Regions from separate parts of the Halobacillus sp. 12SKB genome, predicted to be linked through region 2. Evidence: a T-box and tRNA genes for the amino acid it is inferred to sense, from the RefSeq annotation. Region 2 holds a T-box; the other holds one or more tRNA genes.

Region 1 (11,836 bases), 400 kb from region 2:
TATTTGCTGCCAGCACACGATAGCCGATTTGCTCAGGTTCCATCGTCTTCCTTGTAAAATGGACCCCTTCCACCATCGTATCCACAGCTGTGACAATATCATGGCCCGTAGGTCGAAAGACAGCCGCATCATCATCTATTCCTTTGATCAAGGAAGATTGACGATAATAATCCGGCTTGATTGATCGTATAAATGAAAACTCATCCATGTGTATGTCCCTTTCTCTTATGACCGTATTCTTAACATAAAACCGGTCGACCGGATAATCGTAATATTCCTATTATACCAAGAGAGAGACACATTTAAAAAATTCCATAATAAAAGCCTTAGGAAAAGTTCCTAAGGCTGAACGTTTAATTTTAAGTAGTGGCGGTCCGGACGGGACTCGAACCCGCGACCTCCTGCGTGACAGGCAGGCATTCTAACCAACTGAACTACCGGACCATAATTTTTCATAAAAAAAGAAAGTCAAATGACTTAATTAAAATTTGGTTGCGGGGACAGGATTTGAACCTGTGACCTCCGGGTTATGAGCCCGACGAGCTACCAGACTGCTCTACCCCGCGATAATGTGGGATTACTTTGTTAAGTTCCCATGAAATTTAATTGTGAACTATTTACTATAATACTACATTTTAGAAAATAAATCAATGTGGCGGCGTCCTACTCTCACGGGGGTAAACCCGACTACCATCGGCGCTGAAGAGCTTAACTGCTGTGTTCGGCATGGGAACAGGTGTGACCTCTTCGCCTTCACCACCACATCAATATAAAGTTTGAGGTGAACCCTCAAAACTGGATAAGGAAACATCTTGTTTGAAAAGCAATTGTCATTCACGAATGATGATAATCAGATAGATAAGTCATCGATCCATTAGTATCCGTCAGCTCCACGTGTCACCACGCTTCCACCTCGGACCTATCAACCTCATCGTCTCTGAGGGATCTTATTTGCTTAAAGCAAAGGGAAATCTCATCTCAAGGGGGGCTTCATGCTTAGATGCTTTCAGCACTTATCCCGACCACACGTAGCTACCCAGCGATGCTCCTGGCGGAACAACTGGTACACCAGCGGTGTGTCCATCCCGGTCCTCTCGTACTAAGGACAGCTCCTTTCAAATTTCCAACGCCCACGACGGATAGGGACCGAACTGTCTCACGACGTTCTGAACCCAGCTCGCGTACCGCTTTAATGGGCGAACAGCCCAACCCTTGGGACCGACTACAGCCCCAGGATGCGATGAGCCGACATCGAGGTGCCAAACCTCCCCGTCGATGTGGACTCTTGGGGGAGATAAGCCTGTTATCCCCGGGGTAGCTTTTATCCGTTGAGCGACGGCCCTTCCATGCGGAACCGCCGGATCACTAAGCCCGACTTTCGTCCCTGCTCGACTTGTAGGTCTCGCAGTCAAGCTCCCTTGTGCCTTTACACTCTGCGAATGATTTCCAACCATTCTGAGGGAACCTTTGGGCGCCTCCGTTACCTTTTGGGAGGCGACCGCCCCAGTCAAACTGCCCACCTGACACTGTCTCCGGACCGGATCACGGTCCTGGGTTAGAATGTCCGTACAGCCAGGGTAGTATCCCACCAGCGCCTCCACCGAAGCTAGCGCTCCGGCTTCCAAGGCTCCTACCTATCCTGTACAAGCTGTACCAACATTCAATATCAGGCTACAGTAAAGCTCCACGGGGTCTTTCCGTCCTGTCGCGGGTAATGTGCATCTTCACACATAGTATAATTTCACCGGGTCTCTCGTTGAGACAGTGCCCAAGTCGTTGCACCTTTCGTGCGGGTCGGAACTTACCCGACAAGGAATTTCGCTACCTTAGGACCGTTATAGTTACGGCCGCCGTTTACTGGGGCTTCGGTTCAACGCTTCGCATAAGCTAACGCATCCCCTTAACCTTCCAGCACCGGGCAGGTGTCAGCCCCTATACTTCGCCTTACGGCTTCGCAGAGACCTGTGTTTTTGGTAAACAGTCGCTTGGGCCTTTTCACTGCGGCTCCTCGGCAGAGGAGCACCCCTTCTCCCGAAGTTACGGGGTCATTTTGCCGAGTTCCTTAACGAGAGTTCTCCCGCTCACCTTAGGATCCTCTCCTCGCCTACCTGTGTCGGTTTGCGGTACGGGCACCTCTTTCCTCACTAGAGGATTTTCTTGGCAGTGTGAACTCAGGAGCTTCGGTACTTTATTTCCCTCCCCATCACAGCTTGACGTTGCCGGACGGATTTGCCTATCCGACCGTCTCACTGCTTGGACGCGCACATCCAGTGGCGCGCTCTCCTTATCCTCCTGCGTCCCCCCGTCGTTCAAACGGAAAGGAGGTGGTACAGGAATATCAACCTGTTGTCCATCGCCTACGCCTTTCGGCCTCGGCTTAGGTCCCGACTAACCCTGAGAGGACGAGCCTTCCTCAGGAAACCTTAGGCATTCGGTGAAAGAGATTCTCACTCTTTTTTCGCTACTCATACCGGCATTCTCACTTCTAAGCGCTCCACCAGTCCTTACGGTCTGACTTCACGGCCCTTAGAACGCTCTCCTACCACTGATCATAAGATCAATCCGCAGCTTCGGTGGTGTGTTTAGCCCCGGTACATTTTCGGCGCAGAGTCACTCGACCAGTGAGCTATTACGCACTCTTTGAATGATGGCTGCTTCTAAGCCAACATCCTGGTTGTCTAAGCAACTCCACATCCTTTTCCACTTAACACACACTTTGGGACCTTAGCTGGCGGTCTGGGCTGTTTCCCTCTCGACCATGAACCTTATCACCCACGGTCTGACTCCCAGAACAAAGTCTATGGCATTCGGAGTTTGACTGAATTCGGTAACCCGATAGGGGCCCCTCGTCCAATCAGTGCTCTACCTCCATGACTTTCTATTCTGAGGCTAGCCCTAAAGCTATTTCGGAGAGAACCAGCTATCTCCGTGTTCGATTGGCATTTCACCCCTACCCACACCTCATCCCCGCAATTTTCAACTTGCGTGGGTTCGGGCCTCCAGTCAGTGTTACCTGACCTTCACCCTGGACATGGGTAGATCACACGGTTTCGGGTCTACGACCGCATACTCACTCGCCCTATTCAGACTCGCTTTCGCTGCGGCTCCGCTTCTGCTGCTTAACCTCGCATACGGTCGTAACTCGCCGGTTCATTCTACAAAAGGCACGCCGTCACCCATTAACGGGCTCCGACTACTTGTAGGCACACGGTTTCAGGTTCTCTTTCACTCCCCTTCCGGGGTGCTTTTCACCTTTCCCTCACGGTACTGGTTCACTATCGGTCACTAGGGAGTATTTAGCCTTGGGAGATGGTCCTCCCGGATTCCGACGGAATTCCTCGTGTTCCGCCGTACTCAGGATCCACTCCGGAGAGAGAAAGATTTCGACTACAGGGCTGTTACCTGCTCTGGCTGACCTTTCCAGATCGATTCGCCTATCTTCCTCTTTGGTAACTCCAATGGAGTGTCCTACAACCCCAGAAAGCAAGCTTTCTGGTTTGGGCTGATTCCGTTTCGCTCGCCGCTACTTGGGAAATCGCGTTTGCTTTCTCTTCCTCCGGGTACTTAGATGTTTCAGTTCCCCGGGTGTGCCTGCCTATACCTATGTATTCAGTATAGGATACTGTTCCATTACGAACAGTGGGTTTCCCCATTCGGAAATCTCCGGGTCAAAGCCTACTTACGGCTCGCCGGAGCATATCGGTGTTAGTCCCGTCCTTCATCGGCTCCTAGTACCAAGGCATCCACCGTGCGCCCTTATTCACTTAACTATCTTCGTGAAAAGACGTTTACAATTTCAATTAGATGTCTTGTCATCAAATGTCTCATCGTTAGATGAAACAATGATTCCTTATCCAGTTTTCAAGGTTCACAAGTTGAAAGATCGTTTGATCTCTCAAAACTGAACAACCAACACAGTACGTTTCCGTAATATCCTTAGAAAGGAGGTGATCCAGCCGCACCTTCCGATACGGCTACCTTGTTACGACTTCACCCCAATCATTGGCCCCACCTTCGGCGGCTGGCTCCAAAAAGGTTACCTCACCGACTTCGGGTGTTGCCAACTCTCGTGGTGTGACGGGCGGTGTGTACAAGGCCCGGGAACGTATTCACCGCGGCATGCTGATCCGCGATTACTAGCGATTCCGGCTTCATGCAGGCGAGTTGCAGCCTGCAATCCGAACTGAGAATGGTTTTATGGGATTTGCTACACCTCGCGGCTTCGCTGCCCTTTGTACCATCCATTGTAGCACGTGTGTAGCCCAGGTCATAAGGGGCATGATGATTTGACGTCATCCCCGCCTTCCTCCGGTTTGTCACCGGCAGTCACCTTAGAGTGCCCAACTGAATGCTGGCAACTAAGATTAGGGGTTGCGCTCGTTGCGGGACTTAACCCAACATCTCACGACACGAGCTGACGACAACCATGCACCACCTGTCACTTGGTCCCCGAAGGGAAAGCCCTATCTCTAGGGTTGTCCAAGGATGTCAAGACCTGGTAAGGTTCTTCGCGTTGCTTCGAATTAAACCACATGCTCCACCGCTTGTGCGGGCCCCCGTCAATTCCTTTGAGTTTCAGCCTTGCGGCCGTACTCCCCAGGCGGAGTGCTTAATGCGTTAACTTCAGCACTAAGGGGTGGAAGCCCCCTAACACCTAGCACTCATCGTTTACGGCGTGGACTACCAGGGTATCTAATCCTGTTTGCTACCCACGCTTTCGCACCTCAGCGTCAGAAACAGACCAGAGAGTCGCCTTCGCCACTGGTGTTCCTCCACATATCTACGCATTTCACCGCTACACGTGGAATTCCACTCTCCTCTTCTGTCCTCAAGTTCCCCAGTTTCCAATGACCCTCCACGGTTGAGCCGTGGGCTTTCACATCAGACTTAAGGAACCGCCTGCGCGCGCTTTACGCCCAATAATTCCGGACAACGCTTGCCCCCTACGTATTACCGCGGCTGCTGGCACGTAGTTAGCCGGGGCTTCCTCGTTAGGTACCGTCAAGGTACCGCCCTGTTCGAACGGTACTTGTTCTTCCCTAACAACAGAACTTTACGATCCGAAGACCTTCATCGTTCACGCGGCGTTGCTCCGTCAGACTTTCGTCCATTGCGGAAGATTCCCTACTGCTGCCTCCCGTAGGAGTCTGGGCCGTGTCTCAGTCCCAGTGTGGCCGATCACCCTCTCAGGTCGGCTACGCATCGTCGCCTTGGTGAGCCGTTACCTCACCAACTAGCTAATGCGCCGCGGGCCCATCTGTAAGTGATAGCGAGAAGCCATCTTTCAACTTTCCTTCATGCGAAAGAAAGTATTACCCGGCATTAGCCCCGGTTTCCCGGGGTTATTCCGATCTTACAGGCAGGTTGCCCACGTGTTACTCACCCGTCCGCCGCTCGTTCCACGAGCTTCACCCCGAAGGGATCCACTCGCTTCCCGCGCTCGACTTGCATGTATTAGGCACGCCGCCAGCGTTCGTCCTGAGCCAGGATCAAACTCTCCATAAAAGTTAAGTTTGACTTGCTCATTTGCACACCGAATGTGCTTGTTTCAAATCTCTTCTATAAAGAAGAAATGTTTTGACGTACTGGTTGGTTCGTTCAGTTTTCAAAGATCAAATGAATCATGGTGGAGCCTGAGTGGACTTGAACCACCGACCTCACGCTTATCAGGCGTGCGCTCTACCCAACTGAGCTACAGGCCCCGATGACATTCAATAAAATGGAGCGGGTGAAGGGAATCGAACCCTCATCATCAGCTTGGAAGGCTGAGGTTTTACCACTAAACTACACCCGCTTAAATTTTATTTAGGATTTCGATGGTCGGGAAGACAGGATTCGAACCTGCGACCCCTTGGTCCCAAACCAAGTGCTCTACCAAGCTGAGCTACTTCCCGTTTAAAATGGCGCGCCCGAGAGGAGTCGAACCCCTAACCTTCTGATCCGTAGTCAGACGCTCTATCCAATTGAGCTACGGGCGCATTAAAAAAGCGACATTTAATATGTTAACATCATTTGTGTTTTGACGCAAGCACTTTTTTTAAAAAAGTTGGTGCGGCCGAGAGGACTTGAACCTCCACGGGGATTACCTCCCACTAGGCCCTCAAGCCTAGCGCGTCTGCCGATTCCGCCACCCCGACCGCAATAATTGCTGTAGTAAACAATGGGATGCTGATCATGACTAATTCCGGATAAGTGCGGGTGGAGGGACTTGAACCCCCACGCCGTGAAGCACTAGATCCTAAATCTAGCGTGTCTGCCAATTCCACCACACCCGCATAATAAATGGTGAGCCATGAAGGATTCGAACCTTCGACCCTCTGATTAAAAGTCAGATGCTCTACCAGCTGAGCTAATGGCTCCTATTAAAGGAATCTGTAACACTCAATGATGATGTTGTTTTTTGAAGCACAAGAAACATCATATAACTTATTTAGCTTTTTGTCAACTCTTTTTTGAAAAGAAAATGGCTGGGCCAGCTGGATTCGAACCAGCGCATGACGGTACCAAAAACCGTTGCCTTACCGCTTGGCTATGGCCCAAAAAAGAGTGGCGGTCCGGACGGGACTCGAACCCGCGACCTCCTGCGTGACAGGCAGGCATTCTAACCAACTGAACTACCGGACCTTATAAGGTTAAGTGACCCGTACGGGATTCGAACCCGTGTTACCGCCGTGAAAGGGCGGTGTCTTAACCACTTGACCAACGGGCCAAAAATAAATGGCGGAGAAGGAGGGATTTGAACCCTCGCGCCGCTTACGCGACCTACACCCTTAGCAGGGGCGCCTCTTCAGCCACTTGAGTACTTCTCCGTAATGGCTCCAACGGTAGGATTCGAACCTACGACCGATCGGTTAACAGCCGATTGCTCTACCACTGAGCTACGTTGGAATAATTCGCAATGTTCGTTGCTGTTTATCAGCGACGTTTTATATCTTATAACATTTCGTCCTTGGTGTCAAACCTTTTTTTGATGAAATTCTAAGTTGTTTTCATGCGTTTTTTGGCTTGTTTTGTTAGGACTTAACTAATTTAACATGTGACCCATCGTTCGTCAATGGAAAATTTACTTCTTTTTTAAGTTGCCTTTACATTTCCCACATCCGAAACGTTTCGTGTCCACCCGCCTTTTCCGCTTGTATGTTTGTCCGCATTTTGTACAAACATAGTGGTGGAAGTTCCCACTCTTCTCAGAAGGTAATGGTGCACAATGTCGAGGAGACCCCGTCTTTTTCAATAATGTCTTGAACTCAGGATCACGATGTCCAAAACCTTTCCCTTCTATATGAAGGTGGTAATGACAGAGTTCATGTTTAATAATGCCCTCTAATTCGACACCATCTAATTCTACTACATATTTCGGATTGATTTCAATCACTTTTTTAGAAGGAATGTACCTGCCTCCTGTCGTACGAAGACGAGAATTGAAGTATACATCATGAGCGAAAGGCTTGTCAAAGTATTTTTCCGATAACTCATTGGTCCAATGCTGCAATTCCTGATCTGTCATAGGAACACCTCCCTTGTCCTTTGCATACTGTATCATAAGAATGAAAAAAGTTGAATATGAAGGAGCTGAGTACTTATGCCTTCCTGGTTGAAGAACCAAATGACAAAAGCATTCTTGAACAAAGACAAATACCAGATTAAAATGCTGAACCAATGCTGGTATTACTATCAGCATCTATATAAATAAAAACTACCCGGAAAGTATCACTCTCCAGGCAGTTCCATTTAATATTACCCTTGATTAATCATGGTCAAAGCGATCCTCTGTTTTTGTACATCCACTTGATCGACCCAAACGGTAACGACGTCCCCCACCGCTACCACGTCCATTGGGTGTTTGACGAATTTATTAGCAAGCTTCGAGATATGGACAAGCCCATCCTGTTTGACTCCAATATCCACGAATGCACCGAAGTCTACAACGTTTCTAACGGTTCCTTCCAGTTCCATCCCCTGTTCTAAATCTTCCATAGAAAGAACATTCGTTTTCAACAATGGCTTAGGAAGGTCATCCCTCGGGTCCCGTCCAGGCTGGACAAGAGATTTTACAATATCCTGAAGCGTCAACTCACCAATGTTCAGCTGTTCCGCTACAGATGATGTGTCGACACTTTTCAGTTCTTCTGCCAGCTTGTCCGTTCCAATATCTTCTGTGGTAAAACCGAACTTCCTCAAAAGTTCCCGTGTCGCTTTATAACTCTCCGGGTGAATCGGTGTGCGGTCAAGAGGTTCTTTTCCATCTAGTATTCTTAAAAAGCCGATACTTTGCTCAAATGTTTTTGCACCTAAGCGAGGAATATCTTTGAGTTCGGATCGTTTCGTAAACTTCCCTAACTCTTCTCTCTTTTTCACGACATTGTTGGCAACCGTTTTACTCAACCCAGATACATACTGCAACAGAGATGACGAAGCCGTATTCACATTCACTCCCACTTGGTTTACTGCCGTCTCAACAACGAACGTCAGTGATTCGTTCAGTTTTTTCTGAGTGACATCGTGCTGATATTGACCCACCCCGATGGATTTAGGGTCGATCTTTACGAGTTCTGCTAATGGGTCCTGGACACGACGAGCGATGGATACCGCACTACGCTCTTCTACTTGAAAGTCCGGAAATTCTTCACGTGCGAGCTTTGAAGCTGAGTACACACTTGCCCCCGCTTCATTCACAATCATATAAGAAGCGTTCAACTGATGTTTTTGAATCATATCTGCGATGAACTGTTCCGTTTCTCTCGAAGCTGTGCCATTCCCAATGGCCATCAGCTCAATGTCATACGCATCCATGAAGCCAAGAATCTTTTTCTCCGCTCCTGCCGTATCATTTCTTGGTGCTGTTGGATAGATGACGCCAATATCCAGCACTTTCCCTGTTTCATCCACGACGGCAAGCTTACAACCGGTACGGTAAGCAGGGTCTACTCCAAGAACCACTTTTCCTTTCAATGGGGGTTGCAGCAAAAGGTTTCGCAAATTACTGGAGAAAACTTCAATCGCCTGTTCCTCAGCCTGTTCAGATAATGCTCCTCGGATCTCTCTTTCAACAGATGGCTGAATTAAACGCTTATAACTGTCCTGGATTGCTTCTTCCAAGATGGAACGGATCTTCCCGACCGTATGGCGTTTAATAACGCTCCTCTCCAAATATTGAACAATCGCCTCTTCAGGAGGCTGAACGGAAACTTTAATAATTTCTTCTTTTTCCCCACGGTTAAGTGCAAGAACACGGTGGGATACGATCGATCGAACGGGTTCTTGATAGTCATAATACATTTCAAAAATGCCTTTTTCATCTTGATCTGCTTTTTTTTCAGATGAAGCGATGACACCTTTATCGTGCGTCTGCTTTCTAATCTTTTCTCGATATGTAGGGTCATCTGAAATCCATTCAGCGAGGATATCATTCACCCCTGCCCGGACATCTTCAACCGTATTCACTTCGTGTTCATCGGAAAAGAAGGCTTCTGCTTCTTTCTCAAAGTCGATGTTCTGCTGTTGCCAGACTTGAGTCGCGAAGGGTTCCAATCCTTTTTCTTTGGCTACGGTCGCTCTTGTCCGACGCTTTTGTTTATAAGGTCGGTACAAGTCTTCCACCTTTTGAAGTTTTTCAGCGGATTCAATATCACGGCGTAATTCTTCGGTCAGTTTTCCCTGTTCATCAATGAGGCGAATAACTTCTTCCTTACGCTGAACAAGGTTCGTTACATAGTTCCACTGATCTTCAATTTCTTTGATTTGCACTTCATCCAAACCGCCTGTCAGTTCTTTTCGATAACGGGCGATAAACGGTACTGTATTTCCTTCTTCAAGCAATTCAATGACTTGTTTGATCGTTTGATCCTTCAATTTCGTCTGTTTAGCGACGAGCTTCATAAGCTCTGTATTTTTAATGGTTTCACTCAACTAAATGACCTCCTTCAATGACGTCTCATCCATTGTATCAAATTATAAAAAAGAATACTTGAAGACTCCGGTCTTACCAATTATGTATTTAATATAAGATCCCGTTTGTGAAGAGTCAGCTTCGAGATGTTTGTGTGAGTTTGTGGGCTATGGGAAACCGTTGGCTTTCCATGGGGCGGGCGGTTATCCTCCTCAGGCTACGCCTTCGGGGGTCTCACCTGTCCCACTCGTCCCATAGGAGTCTCACCGTTTCCCTCCGTCCCTTTACTTTATAAGTGTCTCGAAACCATTTCTGGAATAAGAAGCTTCAAGCTTGATGAAAATGTGAGCGTTAAACCTCAAACCTTGTTTATTTGTATTCTGAAAGTTTGTTAGAGAAGGGTTTATGCTTATTAAAGCGGGAGAGTGGAAGGCAATCCCTTTGAGCAAAGGGGGGTTCGTTCTACGCATACATCAAAAGGGGTGGCCAGGAAGCTGAGAGACTCCCGTGGGAATGGATTAGCTGGCGAGGCCCAACTGGAAAGTGTTCAAATGCTCCATCGCCCTGGTAGACACGAGTGTCTGGGCGATGGAGCTAGACGAATAGCTTCCTGACCACCCCTGACGCCCAACTAAGCAACAAAACCGAAAAACATCTCGATATCAAGTTATCAATAATACAGCCATATACTTAAATAAATAAAATGAATGTCTCGCGAAAAACAATAAAACCCTCCATTCTACCTCTCGGTTGGAATGAAGGGTTTTAATGATATGCCATGGCAATCAGGGTGACATCATCATCACGAGATTGACCGTATAATTCTTTGTAATGTTGAGTGATTTGCTCAACGTCTTTGGAATGAGTAAACTTTGACGACAGACGGCGGTCATTCACTCCGTCCGAGAACATAAGGAATACCATTCCTTCTTGCACAGTACCGTGAGAAATTCTCAGCCTGCGTGGATAACCTGATAAGTAACCAGCCAACGGTATGTTGCGGTTGCGCTCCCCATCCGGGTTCACGGTAATAACACCGATGTTACCTATCGATGAATAGGAATAAGTACGAGTGTTAAAGTCTATCCTTAAAATCCCCAGGACAACTCCCCGCTTCCCTACTAATACCTCGTTGCACTTTTTTATGAGAGCTTCTAAAGTCAAATCTGGATGTTTCTCTATCACTTCCATCACTGCCTTGGATGATTCACGGGCCATTTCACCACTCCCGAGACCGTCGGCAAGGGCACAAAGGAATGCATCCTCCGTTTCCTTGTAGAAATAGCTGTCACCGCAATAGTAATTCCCTTTTTTGGCTTTTTGGAAAATAGATAAATCCACCCGTTTATTCTCCTTTTCCACTAGAATACCTCGACAGATTCAGATTGCAAGGCTTCTCTCAGCTTTCTCAAGGCCCGTCTTTGCAAACGGGATACGTGCATCTGGGAAATTCCCAGTCGTTCGCCTGTGTCTTTCTGACTCATGTTTTCAAAGTACGTGCATTGTAAGATTTCCTGTTCACGTTCGCTAAGAATTGGAAGTATCTTTTCTAAAAGCATCCTCTGATCGATGTTGGAATAACCATCTTCCTGATTTCCAATTAAGTCAAGAATAGTGACGGTACTTCCGTCAGAATCCGCTTCGATCTTACGGTCCACGGACAGAGCTTTATAACTTTTACCCATTTCCATCGTCTCAAGGATATCCTCTTCAGATACTTCTAACTCATCTGCGATTTCTTTGACGGACGGAGATCGTTGCAGTGTATTCGTCAGCTCTTCCGAAACCTTTTTAATCTTTGGTCCAAGCTCTTTGATTCTACGCGGGACATGGACGCTCCATGTTTTGTCACGAATAAAGCGTTTGATTTCCCCGATGATCGTGGGGATGGCAAATGACTCAAAAGATTTACCGAATTCCGGGTCATATCTTCTGATTGCCGCTAAC
Region 2 (11,836 bases):
CCGAATCCGTCAATAAAATCCTTTAATTTTTTTAAAAGAAGTTATTGTCGAACAATCACGAAAAAATGTCACCTAGTTATTATACAAATTCCCTTCCACAGAGTCAAGGACGATTCGCAGTGGCTGTCTCCAAAAACGAAATCAAGAAAAAACACCTGAAACCATTCATAGGATTCAGGCGCTTTTACTATTACAGGTGTTATTTGATGATTTCTTTCCCACCCATGTATGGACGCAGGACCTCTGGTACGATGACCGTTCCGTCTTCCTGCTGGTAATTTTCAAGGATGGCTGCAACGGTACGACCGATGGCTAGACCAGAACCGTTCAACGTGTGTACGAATTCAGGCTTTCCTTTTTCTTCTCTACGGAAGCGAATGCCTGCGCGGCGGGCCTGAAAATCTTCGAAGTTAGAGCAAGAGCTGATCTCCCGATAAGTCTCCTGGCTCGGGATCCATACTTCAATGTCGTATTTCTTAGCTGCTGTGAATCCTAGATCTCCCGTGCACATGCTCATCACACGATAAGGAAGCTTCAGCAGTTGAAGGACTTTTTCCGCATGTCCTGTCAATTCTTCCAGAACATCATAAGATTCTTCCGGCTTTGCCAGCTGGACAAGCTCGACTTTATTGAATTGGTGCTGACGGATCAATCCTCTTGTATCGCGACCGGCAGACCCTGCTTCAGAACGGAAATTTGTGCTGAAGGCTACGAACTTTTGTGGAAGGTCTTCAACAGATAAAATTTCTTCTCTATGGAAGTTTGTGACTGGAACCTCAGCTGTTGGCACGAGGAAATAATCCCAGTCTTCAATTTTAAACGCATCTTCTTCGAATTTCGGTAATTGACCTGTACCTGTCATCGCTGTGCGGTTGACCATTTGTGGTGGCAGCATTTCCTGATAGCCGTGTTCATCTGCATGCAGATCCATCATGAAGTTGAGTAACGCACGCTCTAAACGGGCCCCAAGTCCTTTATAGAATACGAAACGACTTCCCGTTACCTTGGATGCTCTTTCAAAATCAAGGATGCCTAAATCTGTCGCTACATCCCAGTGAGGCTTAGCTTCAAAATCAAATGTCGGGATCTCGCCTGCTTTTCGTGCTTCAATATTGTCTTCTTCATCCCCTCCGACAGGTACACTTTCGTGGGGGATATTCGGGATAGATAAGAGAAGCGTTTCAAGTTTCTCTTCCACTTCTTTCAACTCTGTATCAAGCGTTTTGATACGATCGCCAACTTCGCGCATTTCTTTGATCTTGTCATCGGCGTCTTCCTTCGCTTTTTTCAGTTGGGAAATTTCCTTGGATACTTCATTGCGCTTTGCTTTCAATTCTTCTGTTTCTTGAATCAGCTCACGGCGTTTGCTATCCAAGTCACCGAAGGCATCCAAGTCAGAGAGATCTTCTCCACGATTTTGCAGTTTTCCTTTAACTTCTTCAAAGTTCTGGCGTAAGTATTTCATGTCCAACATGTTTACTTCCTCCTTTATATAATCAGTTCAATGGATTGGAAGCTAAACAAAAAGCTCCCGTCCCTAATAAGGGACGAGAGCTTTGGTTTATGCTTCCCGCGATACCACCCAAGTTGAAGGTCTGTGTGACCTTCCGGCTTCACTCATAACGGTGAGTACCGGTCTGACCTACTTCTTTTCAGTCAGACACTCAAGGATGGATTCACATGGCTTCTCCGTCAGTTCTCACCAGCCACTGACTCTCTTTGAGAAGAAGGGACATGTTACTATTTCCTGTCATCGCGTTCATTTATGGTTTGTGTTACATAAGATTAGCGGATTCAGAATTATAATGCAAGTGTTTTTTTAGCTTCTTCTACCATTTTGACAAAATGTTTTGTCAAACGGTGGTCATCCGTCAACTCTGGATGGAAAGAACAAGCTAAATAGTGACCTTCCTGAGCGGCTACAATATGACCGTCATAACGAGCCAGCACTTTCGTATTTTCTCCAACTCCTTCAATGTAAGGAGCACGGATAAATACGGCATTGAACCCTTCTGCTACACCTTCAATATCAAGATCGGCTTCAAAACTTTCACGCTGGCGTCCGAAAGCGTTACGCCGGACTTTGATATCCATGACTCCTAGGTGAACGTCATAAGAACCATCGATTTCTGAAGCGAGTAGGATGAGCCCTGCACACGTACCGAAAATCGGGTTACCGCTTTTTCCGAACTCACGGATCGGCTCCAGAAACTCGTACTTATCAATGAGTCTGCGGATGGTCGTACTTTCACCACCAGGGATAATCAAGCCATCGATCTCTTTCAGCTGTTCAGTTCGTTTGACGACAACGGCGTCAGCACCTGTTGCTTCGACAGAACGAACATGCTCACGGAATGCGCCTTGCAGGCCTAATACACCGATAGTAGTCATGCTGCATTCTCCTTTGCTTACTGGCTGCGATCTTGCATGCGCTGTTCAGGAGTAAGGGTGGACATTTCCATACCCTTCATGGCTGTTCCAAGACCCTTAGACAATTCACCGATCAACTTGTAATCGTCATAATGAGTCGTTGCTTCAACGATTGCACGTGCGAACTTTTCAGGGTTGTTGGATTTGAAAATACCAGACCCAACAAATACTCCGTCTGCTCCAAGCTGCATCATCAAGGAAGCATCCGCAGGAGTTGCGATACCGCCCGCAGCAAAGTTCACGACAGGCAGACGTCCTTCTTCACGGATCTCCATCAATAGATCGAATGGAGCACCGTTTTCTTTTGCATAGACCATCACTTCATCTTCTGAAAGTCCACGCAAATGACGGATCTGAGACTGAACCTGACGCATATGGCTGACAGCCTCTACAATGTTTCCTGTTCCAGGTTCACCCTTTGTACGAAGCATGGATGCACCTTCACGGATGCGGCGTGTCGCTTCACCCAAGTTACGGCAGCCACATACGAATGGCACTGTGTAGTCATCTTTTTTGATGTGATAGATTTCATCAGCTGGAGTAAGAACTTCACTCTCATCGATATAGTCTACGCCCATAGCTTCAAGGACGCGTGCTTCTGTAATATGCCCAATACGAGCTTTTGCCATAACTGGAATTGAAACAGCATTCATCACTTCTTCAACGATCGTAGGGTCTGCCATACGAGCAACCCCGCCCGCTGCGCGGATATCTGCTGGAACTCGTTCAAGAGCCATTACTGCTACTGCGCCTGCTTCTTCAGCAATTTTTGCTTGTTCTGCGTTTACGACGTCCATAATGACGCCACCTTTTTGCATTTCTGCCATGCCGCGTTTTACGCGATCCGTACCTGTTTGTGCCATGTTGATTCCTCCCTAACAGCTCTATAGTTTAAGCATTTCATTTTGAATCATAGATTCTTATCCTCTATTGTAACGCAATACTATATTAAATCCCACTGGTTAAATAGGGATTTTTCACCTAAAACCAGCCTTTGACCATATCTACTGCGCCTGTGAAGATATCACTGAAAAATTCACCGATCGCACCGAGAGTCAGCATAAACCAGTTTGCTTTTTCTACACTGGAAGAAGTGACGATATCAACGGTTTGTCCACCTTCAGAAAGAATATTTCCGTAGTCCTCTTCTCCGTTATAAACAAGCTTTGCTGTTCCTACTTTTTGTCCTTTTTCTACAGGAGCAACAAGATTACCTTCGTCATCCAGCTGGTCCTCAGAGATGCTGAATTCAATCTCATATTGATCATCTTCCCCACTTTTCACAAGTGTGCTTAGGGCTGCACTAGTTTCAATCGCAACCTGGTCTTCTTTTCCTTTTGCGACAGGAAGCGTTGACTCTTCTTCAGGAGTGGCTCCTGCTGCGAAAAGTTCCTGACGTGAGAATTGATTGAATCCGTAGTCCAGCAGTTGTCTCGTTTGATTGAAACGGGATGCTCTGGATTCAGATTTCATAACGACGGAGATAAAACGTTGTCCGTCTCGCTTTGCCGTTCCTGTAAACGTGTTCTGAGCGAGTTCTGTGTAACCTGTTTTCAATCCGTCCATACCTTCGTACTCGAACTGCTCCAAGTTCTGCCCTGGCATACCCGGAAGCATCCAGTTCCAGTTCGTCACGGTTTGTCCGGCAAAATCAAGTGTGGGTTTGCTTGAAATTTCAAGCGCTTCCGGATAATCATTTGTTAAGTGGTATGCAAGCAGTGCGGCAGACTTCGCTGAAAGCATATTCGTTGCTTCAGGGTCTGTGCCTTCAGGATAATTGTCTCCTAAGTGAGAGTTATTCAGTCCTGTTGCATTCACGAAATCATAGTCAGGCAGTCCCATTTCTGCTGCTTTTTCGTTCATCATTTGAACAAATTCACCTTCACTGCCAGCAATCAATTCCGTAAGAGCGATGGTTGTCGCATTATCCGAGTTGATTGCCATCGCCTCATATAACTCACGTACAGTATATTGTTCGTTCAACTTCAGTCCAACCCCTGAAAACTCAGGGTTTGCCGATATATCAAAAGCGTATTGACTAATTTGTGTTGTCGTATCCCAGTTGATTTGACCTTCCTCAATTGCTTCCATGACAAGATATTCGGTCATCATCTTCGTCATACTGGCAGGAGGTAATGTCAAATCCGCCTCTTTTTCAAATAAAATCTTCCCTGTTTCCGCGTCCACGAGTATTGCCGATTCTGCGCCAACATCTACGCTTGCGTATGTATGTCCAGGATTTATGGACACAGCAAAGAACCCCATAAGCAATGCCAACATCAAGGCCATAGATGTTTTAATTCTTTGTGTCACTTTCTCAACCTCCACCCTTAAAATATGCATCTTTGTTATTTTATCACATGCGTATATAAAAGAATAGACAGGGAAAAGTCCCTGTCTATCACTTTTTATACGGGTCAAACGGAGTAGTTTGGCGCTTCTTTTGTAATTTGGACATCATGGGGGTGACTCTCTCTTAAACCAGCCCCTGTAATTCTTGTGAATTGAGCGTCTGTACGTAAAGCACTGATGGTTGGTGTACCACAGTACCCCATACCCGAGCGGATACCGCCGAGAAGCTGATGGATGGAGTCGGCCAATGGTCCTTTGTATGGCATACGGCCTTCAATCCCTTCCGGCACAAGTTTCTTCGCTTCTTGATCGTTTTGGAAGTAACGATCTTTTGATCCGGATTCCATGGCACCAACAGATCCCATTCCCCGGTAGACTTTAAAGCGGCGGCCCTGGAAGATTTCTGTTTCTCCAGGACTTTCAGAAACCCCGGCTAGTAAGCTTCCGAGCATGACAGCATGTCCACCTGCAGCAAGAGCCTTCACGATGTCTCCGGAATATTTGATTCCTCCGTCGGCGATGACAGGCTTGTTGTATTTCTCTGCTTCTCTCGCACAATCATAAACGGCGGTGATTTGAGGAACGCCGACACCTGCAACGACACGGGTCGTACAGATTGAACCTGGACCGATTCCGACTTTAACAACGTCCGCACCTGCTTCGATCAATTCGCGTGTTGCGTCTGCTGTACCTACGTTTCCTGCAATAATATTCACTTTTGGGTGACGGTCACGGATGCGCTTCACCTGCTCGATCACACCCTGAGAGTGACCATGTGCGGTATCGACAACAAGAGCATCGACACCTGCTTCCACTAGTTTATCAATACGCGTCATTGCATCCGCTGTGACACCGACAGCTGCTGCACAAAGGAGACGCCCCTGTTCATCTTTTGCTGATAAAGGGAATTCGATCACTTTTTCAATATCCTTGATGGTGATCAATCCTTTAAGAATCCCGTTATTATCTACCATCGGAAGCTTTTCAATCTTATATTGCTGCAAGATTTTTTCTGCTTCATCCAATGTGGTTCCTACAGGTGCTGTGACAAGATTTTCACGCGTCATGACGTCACTGATTTGTATCGAATAATCTTCGATGAAACGGAGGTCACGGTTCGTGATGATTCCGACAAGTTTCTGTTCTTCTACACTATTGACGATCGGCACACCGGAAATACGGAATTTCCCCATTAAATGTTCAGCATCAAATACCTGGTGTTCCGGAGTCAAAAAGAACGGGTTCGTAATGACGCCGCTTTCGGAGCGTTTCACTCGGTCGACGTGTTCGGCCTGCTCTTCAATCGACATATTCTTATGAATAACGCCAAGTCCTCCCTGACGTGCCATCCCAATCGCCATTTTAGCTTCCGTCACCGTATCCATTCCAGCACTAATGATCGGCATATTCAGACGTAGCGTCGGGGACAATTCTGTTGCCAGTGAAACATCACGCGGCAAAACATCGGACTTAGCAGGCAAAAGTAGTACATCGTCAAACGTTAAACCTTCTTTTGTAAACTTGTCTTCACGCATGCTTGACCTCTCCTTTTCTTCTTAAAATAGTTTGGGTGAAAGTGGGTAAAATAAGTGGTATATTCTCGTAACACCAATTCTTATTGTTATTTACAATACGACAATGGTCGGGCTTTTTCAACCATAAAAAAATGGGTGAGAATTCCTTTTATGTTAGAAAGGAGGAACTTTCTTTGCACTCGACAGACCCAATTCTCACTTACCTTCAAGTGACCGCACATACAAGACCCTTTTTGTTTTCTTGTTATGAAAAGATCAACCACTCAAGAGCCGAGCATCATGCTTACAATAATGCAGAACGGTTCATTCACGGACTCAGCCTCGGTCAGGATTATTGGTCGACAGCTTTACATACTCCATTGAGTGTAAAGCCTCTTCTTTTTTATTATGGAATGAACCATTTCATTAAAAGCTGTCTGTTGACGGTTGATCCTGGCTACCCTGCAACAGCAAAAGTGCTCGCCCACGGGCTGTCCACGCGTAAAAGAAAAAAGCAGCATTACCGTTTTTTAGAGGACGATATCCGTATACAGCCACATGGATTATTTCCGCACGCCGCTGAGCATTTGTTTCAATTTTCTTCAGATAAAACAAAGATATCCATGGATGAATTACTCCGGCCTCTTCCTGGAATGGAAGAGCTGTTTCACCTGAAAAATCCTGGTCCTATTACCATTGAAGAAGAATGGCCCGAGCTGTTGGCTTATTTCGCTGTGCTTTATAACTTAAGTATGCTCGTCCGTTATGAAGGAGATTGGTGGGGGGAGATGGAGCAGATGAAAGATCGGGAGGATTATGTATTCATCGTACATTTTCTAAATTCAGTCTCGAATCGTATTCCGAAAATTTTCGCTTCCTGGCTTAAAGACCAGTTTGCATCTATTTCATGACACAAACCGGCCTCTACTTATTCATATACTTCTTCAATATGAAGATCCAGTTGTTCTTTCAACGGGAGGATTTGTCCGTCTGCAATGATTCGAACAAGCGGCCTTGTCGGGTTTGTCTCTTCAACGAAGATCACTTCTGCTTCTCGATGATCAGACAACCGTATTTTAGTTCCTGTAGAGTAACTGGTCATTTCTTTAACTAAAGCGCTGATCACTTTATGATCATAGCGTCCGAACTGCTCCTGAAGGATTTCCTCGAGCACTTTATAAGGCGACTGTTTCCTTCGGTACATCCTCTCAGACGTCATGGCGTGGTACATATCACAGACAGCGATAATCTGACTGAACGGATGGATTTTATTCTGACTGACTCCTAAAGGGTAGCCTGTTCCATCCAAACGTTCATGATGCTGTAAAATAGCAACCTTCGCGTGATTGCTCAAGGAAGAGATTTTTTCTACGTTGCGATAACTGTAAGTCGGATGTTTTTTCACCATCTCATATTCCTTCTCTGTTAAAGGGGATTCTTTCCACGTAATGCGTTCACTGATTTTCGCCATTCCACTATCTGCAAGAAGTCCGGATAAACCGACTTGAATCCATTCACCATAATTGTATCCCATTTTCGATGCCAAATAACTAGATAGCAGCCCCATCGCTACACTATGATGATAGATGTAATCTTTACTGGAGGTATAATGATGGAGTGAGAAAACTTCCCTCTCTGAAGAATCGACAGCTCTCTCAAGCAGAGGAACCATCACTTTACGGATCGCGCTCATATTTACAGGCGATCCCCCCTGCCAGGAAATGAACCACTTTTTATACTCCTTTACAGCAGCTAAATAGGATTCGAAAAAAGGAAGGACCGGTTCCTCTGAACGCAGATCCTGATGTATATCTTCTTGATTTTCCTTCTCAGAAGCAATGAAAAGCGATCCGTCTGACCGACGGTTGGATACTTCAACGATATCAATCTTAAATTTCTTCAGTACATCAATATGGACGGGCTTTAGGGTCGTATTCTTAGGGACAATCGGTCGATTCGTCCGCCCCATGACATCTTTCGTCAAGAGACAGCCCGGTTCCAGTTGTGATGTAGCGATCCTCATGACAACGAACCACCTTTCTCTAGTTACTCCTATGTAAAATCCATTAAATATAGTTCCATATTACCATGAACGATTCAAATAAATAGAAAATATTGAAAAATTATTTGGTAACGTTTCTCTTTTTTTATATAAAAAAGCCGCCTGCCGAAGCAAATCGACAGGCGGCGGATATCATAAGCGTTTGCTTACTTATGATTCATCGGACTCTTCTTCCGTTGTTTCAGCTGGTGATTCGGCCCTTTCTTCAGAAACCTCATCTTGAGATGCGGCTTCTTTTTCAAGTGCTTCTTCCACCAATTCGTCTTCTTCTTTTTCTGACTCTACACGGGCGACGGTCGCGACTTCTTCCCCATCCCCAAGACGGATTAAGCGTACACCTTGTGTGTTCCGTCCGGTTTCAGAGATACTTTCCATCGGCATACGGATTAAGACACCACTCTCTGTAATGATCATGATATCTTCTTCACCATTAATAGCTTTCGTAGCGACGACCTGGCCATTTTTATCTGTCAGATTACACGTAATGATTCCTTTACCACCACGGTTGGTAATCCGGTATTCGTCAGCAGGGGTGCGTTTTCCATAGCCTTTGCTCGTGACCGTGAGCACTTGCAGAGAATCATCAAGGATTTCCATCGATACGACTTTGTCGTCTTCACGGAGGGAGATCCCTTTGACACCTGCGGCTGTACGTCCCATGGCACGGATTTGATCTTCATTGAAACGGATCAAGTATCCATTCTGTGTGCCGATCATGATATCTTTCGTTCCATCCGTCAGCCGGACAGAAATCAGCTCATCATCTTCACGCAGGCCGAGAGCGATCAGACCACCTTTTCGGATATTCGCAAATTGGGAGAGCGTCGTCCGCTTCGTGATTCCGTTCTTCGTTGTAAAGACGAGGTACCAGTCATCCACAAAGTCTTCAACGGATATGACAGCATTGATCCACTCATCCCGTTCGACATTCAACATGTTGATGATTGGAATGCCTTTAGCCGTCCGGCTGAATTCCGGTACTTCATAACCTTTAGCTTTATATACTTTCCCTTTGTTGGAGAAGAAAAGCAGGGTGTTGTGAGTCGACGTAGACAATAGGTGTTCGACGAAGTCCTCTTCGTGTGTTCCCATGCCCTGGACGCCTCGTCCACCTCTACGCTGTGAACGGTAAGTGGATGCAGGAAGACGTTTGACATATCCCTGGTGAGTGACCGTGACGATGACCGTCTCTTCAGGGATCAAGTCCTCATCCTCGATAAAGTCTGTTCCGCCAAGGACGATTTCTGTACGGCGCTCATCATTGTAGCGCTCTTTCACATCAAGCAGTTCTTCACGAATGATTTCAAGAACCTTTTCATCATCAGCAAGGATGGCTTTCAATTCTTGAATCAATTTCATAACTTCTTGATATTCATCCTCAATCTTTTCACGCTCTAAACCTGTCAAACGCTGCAGACGCATATCAAGAATCGCTTGTGCCTGCTTTTCAGAAAGACCGAAGCGCTCCATCAAACCGGTACGTGCAATTTCAGTCGTTTGAGATTCACGAATCAGTGAAATCACTTCATCCAGGTGGTCAAGCGCAATACGCAGACCAGCAAGAATATGAGCACGAGCTTCTGCTTTTCTAAGTTCGTATTCGGTACGGCGGCGAATGACAACTTTTTGGTGTTCCAAATAGTGCTCAAGGCACTGTTTCAAGTTGAGCACTTTCGGGTGCCCGTTGACGAGTGCTAGCATATTGATACCGAACGTTGATTGCAGGGCCGTCATTTTGTATAGATTGTTGAGAAGCACGTTCGGATTAACATCACGGCGTAATTCAATAACGATACGCATACCATTACGGTCCGACTCATCACGAAGATCGGTAATGCCATCGATTTTCTTATCGCGGGCAAGATCGGCAATTTTTTCAACAAGTCGGGCTTTGTTCACCTGATAAGGAAGCTCGTGCACGATTAAACGGGCTTTGCCGTTTGCTTGTTCTTCAATTTCTACATCCGCACGGACCGTGATGGAGCCTTTCCCTGTTTCATAGGCTTTGCGAATGCCACTTAAGCCGAGAATTTTACCAGCTGTCGGGAAGTCCGGACCATAGATATGGTTTTCCATCAATTCCTGGATGGTAATATCCGGGTCTTTACTGAGCGCGAGCACCGCATCAATAACCTCACCAAGTTGGTGAGGTGGGATGTTTGTCGCCATTCCGACCGCAATCCCTGAACCACCGTTGACGAGCAAGTTCGGAAACTTGGATGGAAGCACTACAGGTTCCCGCTCTGTTCCATCGTAGTTATCGTTATAATCGATGGTATCTTTGTTGATATCACGCAAAATCTCCATGGAAATCTTGGACATACGTGCTTCCGTATAACGCATGGCGGCTGCGGCATCTCCGTCCACCGAACCGAAGTTTCCGTGTCCATCGACGAGCATGTATCGGTAGTTGAAGTCCTGTGCCATACGCACCATCGTGTCATAGACAGCAGAGTCCCCGTGAGGGTGGTACTTACCAATGACCTCACCTACGATACGTGCAGACTTTTTGTAAGCTTTGTCCGCATGCATCCCAAGGTCATGCATCGCATATAATATCCTTCTGTGTACAGGTTTCAAGCCGTCTCTGACATCAGGAAGGGCACGGGCCACGATGACACTCATCGCATAATCCAGGAATGAAGTTCGCATTTCGTGACTGATGTTGACTTCCTGCACGCGCGGACGTTCGGGTTGATCCACCATTCTTTTACCTCCTAGTTACCTAAAAGGGGAAAGGATATGTTCGCCTCTCTTTCCCACTCTTTCATGACATTTGTTTTATATTAAACATCAAGGTTTTGTACGTATTGTGCGTTCTCTTGAATGAAGTTACGACGCGGTTCGACTTTGTCTCCCATAAGAATATCGAAGGTTTCATCCGCCCCCATCGCATCCTCTAAGCTGACCTGAAGCATCGTTCTCGTTTCAGGGTCCATTGTCGTTTCCCAAAGCTGTTCCGGGTTCATCTCTCCAAGACCTTTGTATCGCTGAACACCGGGCTTCGGTGAACTGGAAAGCTCCGCAAGCTTCGCATCCAGCTGCTTATCACTATACGTGTAGTAGATCGCTTTTCCTTGCTGGATCTTATAAAGCGGGGGCTGAGCAATATAGATATAGCCATGTTCAATCAATGGACGCATATAACGGTAGAAGAACGTCAATAGTAAAGTACGGATGTGTGCACCATCGACGTCGGCGTCGGTCATAATCACAATCTTATGATAACGTGCCTTTGAAATATCGAATTCTTCCCCGATTCCTGTACCAAGGGCGGTAATGATGGCACGGACTTCGTTGTTGGAAAGGATTTTATCCAGGCGTGCTTTTTCAACATTGATGATTTTACCGCGCAATGGCAAAATCGCCTGAAAATGACGATCTCGTCCCTGCTTGGCAGATCCACCGGCAGAGTCACCCTCAACGATATAAAGTTCAGAGATGTTAGCATCTTTGGACGAACAATCCGCCAGTTTAC

What was found. The T-box of region 2 lies ahead of serS (serine--tRNA ligase). A T-box ahead of a tRNA ligase gene usually reads a tRNA of that ligase, here a tRNA-Ser.
Region 1: it encodes a tRNA-Ser, which carries the amino acid that the T-box ahead of serS (serine--tRNA ligase) is inferred to sense. The anticodon was not compared.

The regions. Positions count from the first base shown of each region.
Region 1 covers NZ_JBRFWR010000001.1:656,982-668,817, forward strand. The annotation lists gene thiL (thiamine-phosphate kinase) at 1-208, opposite strand, end outside; tRNA gene ACQ4XT_RS03190 (tRNA-Asp) at 368-444, opposite strand; tRNA gene ACQ4XT_RS03195 (tRNA-Met) at 490-566, opposite strand; rRNA gene rrf (5S ribosomal RNA) at 651-764, opposite strand; rRNA gene ACQ4XT_RS03205 (23S ribosomal RNA) at 855-3,770, opposite strand; rRNA gene ACQ4XT_RS03210 (16S ribosomal RNA) at 3,941-5,505, opposite strand; tRNA gene ACQ4XT_RS03215 (tRNA-Ile) at 5,629-5,702, opposite strand; tRNA gene ACQ4XT_RS03220 (tRNA-Gly) at 5,721-5,794, opposite strand; tRNA gene ACQ4XT_RS03225 (tRNA-Pro) at 5,818-5,894, opposite strand; tRNA gene ACQ4XT_RS03230 (tRNA-Arg) at 5,902-5,978, opposite strand; tRNA gene ACQ4XT_RS03235 (tRNA-Ser) at 6,048-6,140, opposite strand; tRNA gene ACQ4XT_RS03240 (tRNA-Leu) at 6,194-6,275, opposite strand; tRNA gene ACQ4XT_RS03245 (tRNA-Lys) at 6,284-6,359, opposite strand; tRNA gene ACQ4XT_RS03250 (tRNA-Gln) at 6,465-6,539, opposite strand; tRNA gene ACQ4XT_RS03255 (tRNA-Asp) at 6,548-6,624, opposite strand; tRNA gene ACQ4XT_RS03260 (tRNA-Glu) at 6,638-6,709, opposite strand; tRNA gene ACQ4XT_RS03265 (tRNA-Ser) at 6,719-6,809, opposite strand; tRNA gene ACQ4XT_RS03270 (tRNA-Asn) at 6,814-6,888, opposite strand; gene ACQ4XT_RS03275 (SprT family protein) at 7,064-7,507, opposite strand; gene cmpA (cortex morphogenetic protein CmpA) at 7,583-7,693, shown strand; gene ACQ4XT_RS03285 (Tex family protein) at 7,738-9,909, opposite strand; gene ACQ4XT_RS03290 (SpoIIE family protein phosphatase) at 10,655-11,230, opposite strand; gene sigB (RNA polymerase sigma factor SigB) at 11,251-11,836, opposite strand, start outside.
Region 2 covers NZ_JBRFWR010000001.1:1,052,127-1,063,962, forward strand. The annotation lists gene serS (serine--tRNA ligase) at 200-1,474, opposite strand; T-box leader at 1,541-1,763, opposite strand; gene pdxT (pyridoxal 5'-phosphate synthase glutaminase subunit PdxT) at 1,801-2,391, opposite strand; gene pdxS (pyridoxal 5'-phosphate synthase lyase subunit PdxS) at 2,409-3,293, opposite strand; gene ACQ4XT_RS05325 (serine hydrolase) at 3,412-4,743, opposite strand; gene guaB (IMP dehydrogenase) at 4,848-6,317, opposite strand; gene ACQ4XT_RS05335 (YaaC family protein) at 6,491-7,207, shown strand; gene ACQ4XT_RS05340 (HD-GYP domain-containing protein) at 7,225-8,319, opposite strand; gene gyrA (DNA gyrase subunit A) at 8,509-11,064, opposite strand; gene gyrB (DNA topoisomerase (ATP-hydrolyzing) subunit B) at 11,145-11,836, opposite strand, start outside.